Regions from separate parts of the Exiguobacterium sp. s7 genome, predicted to be linked through region 2. Evidence: predicted binding sites of a transcription regulator. Region 2 holds the regulator's gene; the other holds the start of a gene.
The links. The regulator LexA, encoded in region 2, represses DNA repair genes until DNA is damaged. The targets are predictions, from matches to a motif close to CGAACATATGTTCG.

Region 1: the regulator LexA is predicted to act here: its motif matches at 2,426-2,439, upstream of KNP79_RS02650 (Y-family DNA polymerase).

Annotation. Positions count from the first base shown of each region.
Region 1 is NZ_JACSLO010000002.1:6,027-9,673, forward strand. Features, by position in the region: gene KNP79_RS02640 (SulP family inorganic anion transporter) at 1-788, shown strand, start outside; gene KNP79_RS02645 (YolD-like family protein) at 785-1,114, opposite strand; gene KNP79_RS02650 (Y-family DNA polymerase) at 1,111-2,406, opposite strand; gene secA2 (accessory Sec system translocase SecA2) at 2,645-3,647, shown strand, end outside.
Region 2 is NZ_JACSLO010000002.1:411,800-415,446, reverse strand. Features, by position in the region: gene tkt (transketolase) at 1-72, opposite strand, end outside; gene KNP79_RS04705 (DUF896 domain-containing protein) at 272-505, opposite strand; gene KNP79_RS04700 (YneB family resolvase-like protein) at 566-1,210, opposite strand; gene KNP79_RS04695 (hypothetical protein) at 1,283-1,519, opposite strand; gene lexA (transcriptional repressor LexA) at 1,726-2,346, shown strand; gene KNP79_RS04685 (metal-binding protein) at 2,346-2,786, shown strand; gene KNP79_RS04680 (DNA alkylation repair protein) at 2,874-3,647, opposite strand, start outside.

The sequences.
Region 1 (3,647 bases), 410 kb from region 2:
GTGCGGTCGCGGATGGCATGGCCGGCACGAAGATGAACCCCGACAAGGAACTGTTCGGGCAAGGACTCGCCAACGTCGTCGTTCCGTTCTTCGGCGGCATTCCGGCGACCGGCGCCATCGCCCGGACGGCGACGAACATTCAAGCCGGGGCCGTCAGCCGCCGTTCCGGTGTCATCCACGGGTTGACGGTGCTCCTCGCCGTGCTCGTGTTGGCACCGCTCGCGAGTTACGTCCCACTGGCCGCACTCGCCCCGATCTTGATGCGCGTCGCCTGGAACATGTCGGAGCGGCACCACGTCTTCGAGATGCTCAAACATCGGTCGGCCGAATCGCTCGTCCTGCTGATCACGCTCGGGCTGACCGTGTTCGTCGACCTCGTCGTCGCCGTCGAAGTTGGGGTCATCTGTGCGCTCGCCTTGTTCGCGAAACGGATGGCCGATACGATCGACGTCCGCGAACAGACGGAGCGGTACGTGACACGGGACGGCCAAGTCGTCTTCAGCGTCGAGGGGCCGCTCTTCTTCGGGGCAATCGAGATGTTCGAGCACGTTCTGCATCATATCCATGACGAGCCTGACGTGTTCATCTTCAACTTCCATCGCTGTCCGGTCATCGATGTGACGGCCGTCGAAGAGATTCGTCGCGTCGTCCGGGAATTGAAAGCGGCCGACCGCCGTGTCGTCTTCGCGCACTTGTCGACGCCCGTGCGCCAGACGCTCACGCATTACGGCGTGCTCGACCACGTCGACACGTTCGAGACGACGCAGGAAGCGATTGACGCGTCTTAACGGACGGACAGAATCTGACCGAACGGGATGCGGCGCACGTCCGTATCGAACAACTCGACTTCACGCTCGGCGTAATAGATGGCGTGGACATAACCGCGCATGACGTGGGTCATACCGTTGTCGAACAGCGTCAGCTCGACGGCATCACCTTCCCGGATGGCGCGTTCGAGCTCGGTCTGCCACAGATAGAGCAACTGCTCATCCAAGTCAGGCAGCTCGATTTTTTGGACGTGGGCGTAATATTTCTTTAGCAGCGCCACGTGCTCGGGCATGAGGAACGGGATCCATTTCAATTCACCGCGGTCTTTGTAGCGGGTTTGGCTCATGACGATTCACCTCCTTGTTTATGTCCGCCGATGAGGCGTTGCCGCGTCCGGAGCGGACTGTCTTTCAGTAAACTCGACGCCGGCCGGATCGTCCCGCGGCCGAAGCGGACGTTCAAGCGATCGACGAGGTCGAGGAAGTCGAACCGGCGCGCCCGGGCCCACTCGTCCTCGAAGAAGGAGAGCTGAACGTGGTCGCTCCTTGGCTCGAGCTTGCCGAGGGCGACCGAGACGTAACGGACGGCCTCCGTCTCGTCCCAGGCGTCGAGGAAGAGCGTCAACAATACCGGCAAGAACTCGCGCTCGTCCGCTGTGAAGCGGGCGAGTTTTTTTTGTTTGCTGAACCCGCGCCGCTCGCTCGTCCGGGTGTAACGGACACCAAGATGGACGCTCCCGCCGACGAGACCGGCCTGCCGCGTCCGCATGCCGACCTCGACGGCAATCGCCTGCAGGACGAGCCGGATGGCCGCGTACGTCGCATAGTCCTTCATGAGCGTGATGCCGTGGCCAATCGTCCGGGGCCGCTGCCGTTTCGCCCCGAACAGGGAGCTCGGCGGGAGGATCGTCGGCGATTCGTCGATGCCCCAGGCGTGATGCCACAGCTCGGCGCCGATGACGCCGAACTTCTCATGGAGCGTCTCGAGCGGATAGCGGGCGAGGTCACCGATCGTCTCGATGCCGAGCCGCCGGAGATGGACTTCCATCTTCGCCCCGACGCCCCACATCTTGCCGATCGGGGCCGGGTGGATCAACTTCTCGACGTCGTGGAGGAAACAGCTGGCGACACCCGTCTTTTTCCCATGTAGGTCGAGGACGAGCTTGGCGAGGACATTGTTCGGCCCGATGCCGATTGTGACCGGGATGCCGGTATAGCGGAACACGGTCGAGCGGATGAGGCGGGCGACGTGCGCATCGTTCCCGAACAGCCGCTCCGTCCCGGTCAAGTCGACGAGCGTCTCGTCGACCGAGTAGACGCGGATCGCCTCAGGCGGTGCGAACTGATGCAAGATGTGGACGATTTGGACGGACACGTTCAAATAATGACTCATCCGGGCCTCGGCGTAGATGACGTGCCGTCGCTCGTGCCACGGCAACCGATCGATGTGGAACCGTCTAGAGCCGGTCTTGATGCCGAGCTGCTTCATCGGCGGCGTCGCGGCGAGGACGAGGGCACCGTGGTCCTGCAGGTTCGATAAGACGACGAGCTTTGTCTTGTATGGGTTTAACTTGCGGGCGGCGCACTCGCAACTGGCGTAGAACGAGACGCTGTCGATACAAAAAATCCGACGTCGCATAGCCACCTCTCCTTTTTTACGAACAAGCGTTCTGTTTTTTCTCATCGTATCACGGTCTCACGCCGTCTCAAATAGAAAAATGAAAACAAATTTTGAAAAGAGTTAAAAAAAGGATAGATGGTGAATGAAATTCCATCTTTTTGGAATTTACCGAAATAATAAAGCGAGGCGGAAACAAAATCCGTTATAATGAGAGGGTAGCTAGACAAATATGGTTTCGGACGATGGAGGCTATCCTGTGATTGATTTTGTGAAGCAATTGACCAATGATCAGGCACGACGATTGAAAACCTATAAGAAACAAGTCGAACGCATCAACGCGTACGAAGAAACGATGCGCGCCTTAGACGATGAGGCGCTTCGCCAGTACGCGCTCGAACTGAAACAGCGGCTCACGGACGGTGCGGACGTCCGCGCCATCACGGAGGAAGGGTTCGCCCTCGTCCGTGAGGCATCCGTCCGGACGATCGGGCTCCGTCATTATGACGTCCAGCTCATCGGCGGTCTCGCGCTGCTCGAAGGAAATATCGCCGAGATGCCGACCGGGGAAGGGAAGACGCTCGTCGCGGCTCTCCCGGCGTTCGTCAAGGCGCTCGAAGGGAAAGGCGTCCATGTCATCACGGTAAACGACTATTTGGCGATGCGTGACGCCGAACAGATCGGCAAGATCCATACGTTTCTCGGGCTCACGGTCGGACTGAACGTCCCGGAGATGGAGCTTGCTGACAAACAGGCGGCGTATGCGGCCGACATTACATACGGGGTCGGGACCGAGTTCGGGTTCGACTATCTTCGGGACCACTTGGTCGGCTCGCCGGAAGAACGGGTCCAGCGTCCGTTCCATTTCGCGCTGCTCGATGAAGTCGACAGCGTCTTGATCGACGAGGCGAAGACGCCGCTCATCATCGCCCAGAAGGACGAGTCGCACGTCCGCTTGAAACGTCTCGCCCAAACCGTGTTCGGCCAATTGACGGAAGACGACTATACGGTCGACCTCGAGGCGCGCGCCGTCATGTTCTCGGACAAAGGTATCGAGAGAATCGAGGCGTTGTTCTCGGTCGATAACTTGTTTTCCGCCGAGCACCACGTCCTGTATCACTACATGATGCAGGCGCTCCGGGCGAACGTGTTGTTCGAGCGGGACGTCGACTATATCGTCCAAGAAGGCAAAATCGAGTTGATCGACTTGTTCACGGGTCGGGTCATGGAAGGCAGGAGCTTGTCGGAAGGCCTCCATCAGG
Region 2 (3,647 bases):
CGCATCGATTGAGAGCGTCCGAATCGAGTTAATCGCTAATAATTCTTTAGTAGTTGTTTCCACTAATTTCATCCTCTCTGTTGTTAACAAAGTTTCTACCCGTCATATTTTAGCACACTCATTCGTGTGTCACAACTAATTAATTAGTATAACACATTAAATGGAATCGTTTACTTCCTTTCGTTTGAAAACGCATCAATGAGTCCCCCTGATCAACGTTCGCGTATAACAAACATGCACATCCTATATGAAATAGGATGTGCATTCATGGTCATTCTGAGCGGTAACGTTCCTGCTCATCTTTTAATTTTTCTGGCGTTACGTCGTTTCCTTCCGGATCGACGACCTTCATTCCCATCATCTGTGATTTGAATGATTGGCGGAACGCTTGCAAATATTGTTGGCGCAGCGCTTGCTGCTCGTCCATCTCTTGTGGTGACAGACCATCTGTCTTTGCTTTGTTGGCGAGGAAATTGATTCGCTCCAACTGTTCAGGTGCTAGCATCGGGCTCGCCCCCTCTCTACTGAATTTGTCCTTCTACTGTACAAAATCAGCGAGCAGGAATCAAGTTTCTGGTACCGACACGTGTTCCAAGTAGCGCCGGTTCACGGTCGCTTTCGATACCTCATAACCAAAACCGCGGAGGGTGGCGGCAATTTCAGCGAACGTGAGTCCACGTTCACGCAATTGGACGATTTCTTCAATCGGAACTTCGATTCGGCTCCGGCCTCCCTGGTCATGGTGCTGGATATTCCGATGCGGATTAAATCCGTTCGCGACCGCCCGACGCATTCCGCGTGAAATTTTAGCGTTATGGATCTTTCGTTGATACTCTTCGACGACACTGACGATCTCGAGTACCATCTTCTCGGCGTCGGAGACGATATATTCATCGGACGACTGCATCGTCAACAAGCGCACGTTATGTTTCATGAGCGTATGCAAGATAGCGATTTTTGCATTTCCCCGTCCGAGACGGCTGTCATCGCTCACGAGCACGGCATCGAGATCGGACGTCGAGACGTGCTCCAATAGATCGAGCAGTCCCGCCCGATTGACCTCATACCCGCTCTCTTGTTCACTGATCACATCGACCACCTCAGCATCAAGACGTCTCGCCATCTGCTTCAATTCGTCCGCCTGACGACTGAGCGACGTCTCTTGGGTGGACTTGTTCGTCGATACGCGACAATAAATGACGACTCGCATCGCGTCACTTCCTTTCTTTCCATTCGCCCTCTACGATACACAGGATGAAGGGATGTTCGCAATCAGAAACGATTATTCGGCGGCGAACCACGTCGTCTTGTCGTCTTTTTCCTCATCCCGTTTAGCGAGAATGTGCGCTTCGAGCGTCTCCGCCTCTTTCAAGGCGACTTCTTCTTCAATACTGTGTTCGACTTTTTGTTCGGTCACGACGACCGCTTCGTTGTCACGAAGCTCTCCGACCGCGAAAAATACGAACATACCGAGTGCCAACATGCCGACTAAGATGATTCCATTGATTGTGTCTCTCATAATCATTGCCTCCTGGGAATAAGAATACACGTTCTCGAGAACGTCTGTTCGTTTATCTGTTCTCATCATAAAACAAGAACTTCTGTTCGGTCAAGCAGAAAAAAAACGAACGAATGTTTGTGCGCTCATGTGTTCTTGTGTTAAACTAAACCCATAAAGAATAGGATGCGTTCGCAGGTTATTCGACATAATCGAGGTGAAATCCATTGAAAAAAATGTCAGCAAGACAACAACAGATTCTTGATTTTATAAAAGCCGAGGTCCGGGCGAAAGGGTATCCCCCTTCGGTCCGCGAAATTGGCGAGGCTGTCGGGCTCGCATCGAGCTCGACTGTACACGGTCACTTGGACCGTCTTGAGAAGCGTGGATTGATTCGACGTGATAAGACGAAGCCACGCGCCATCGAGATTTTGGATGAAGAGATGTCCGTCGTCGAAGACCACGATGCCGTCATGTACGTGCCGGTCATCGGGAAAGTCACAGCCGGTACGCCGATCACGGCCATCGAGAACGTGGAAGAACACTTCCCGCTCCCGGCTCACGTCGTCGGTTCCGACAACGTCTACATGCTCTCTGTCTCAGGGGACTCGATGATTAACGCGGGGATCTTGGATGGGGACCGCGTCCTCGTCCGTCAACAGAACACGGCCGACAATGGAGAGATTGTCGTCGCCATGACGGATGAAGGTGAAGCGACCGTGAAGCGGATTTATAAAGAAGCTTCGAAAGTTCGCCTCCAGCCGGAGAACGACGAGCTCGAAGCGATGTATTTCGATAACGTGTCGATTTTAGGGAAGGTCATCGGTGTATACCGCACGATTCACTAATGGCTAGTGGCAAGACACATACCCGTACGAATCTCGTGGCAATCGGTGCTCTTGCGATTGCCACGCCTTTTATTGACATCGATGTTCCGACCGTGTTCCTGCTTGGCGCCCTCATCGGGACGTTCTGGCTCTCCCCGGATCTCGATTTGAAGTCGGACGCCTATTATCGATGGGGACCGCTTCGGGGCTTTTGGCTCCCTTATGTGAAGATTATGCCCCATCGGTCGTTATTCTCGCATTTTCCGCTCTTGAGCGATCTGATCCGGGTCATCTATCTCGGTTTCCCGCTCACGCTTCTGCTCACGGTCACGCCGTATGAGGAAGCTGTCAAATCGTGGCTCGACCTGAACGGGGCAGCATGCTTCTTCGGACTCGTTTTCGCGACGACGCTACATACGACGCTCGACTATGCGTCCACGTTCTTCAAACGTGCGTTTTAACCAGATCGTTATGCTACACACCCAAAAAGGGCAACCCGTCTAAATAGACAGGGTTGCCCTTTTTTGAACCGTTTATTATATAGAAGTTCAATAACTTTTATGCAACATGACACGATGTTCAGCCACTTCTCGTCCATTTACCAACAAGACGACACGATGCTTCCCTGGATAATGCCGACGGGTCGTCAAATCTGACCAGTCGTGCACTCTGGTCGCTGCAAGTCGCGCGCCCCCAGCGACGGTTCTATTCGCTAGCAAGAATGCTTTACGACTCGCTTTCCCGTTGGCCTTTATAAACTCAATCGCGTATTCGATACGAACATAAGCAGCATCCCCTGGACGAATGGACACATCGTACTGAATCTCGCACGCCTCCCCTATGCGGATCACGTTCGGATGTATAGAAATCGATGAGTCGACGGTTAAATTTGTTTCCTGCGTATAACCGAACATCGTTAACGCGTCAGGATGGGCTGACTTGATCAGTGTCCGGCATCCGTGTCTAATGATCCAATCGGTATGAGGATGCTCGCCCTGCCATCGTCGCGAGACTGCGAGTACAGCTTCTGGGTGATCTTTCGAGATATCGTTGAGGTTGTTAGCGACACTTTTTCTCACATATAATGATGGATCGTCTTTTAACAACTCTAAAATCTCCAACACTGGAGCTGGGTCTTCTTTGAACATCGGTAACGATTCCGCCCACGGAAGGCGAGGACGACAACCCTCACTCGCCAAACGCCGAACATGTTCGTTCGGATGAACGGCCCAAGCTGTCATTTGGTGCATCACACGCGTTGGTTCCCGCAATAAAAAAGACCTGATCGCAAATTCAGAAGACGACTTCTGTGTGAAGCGTTC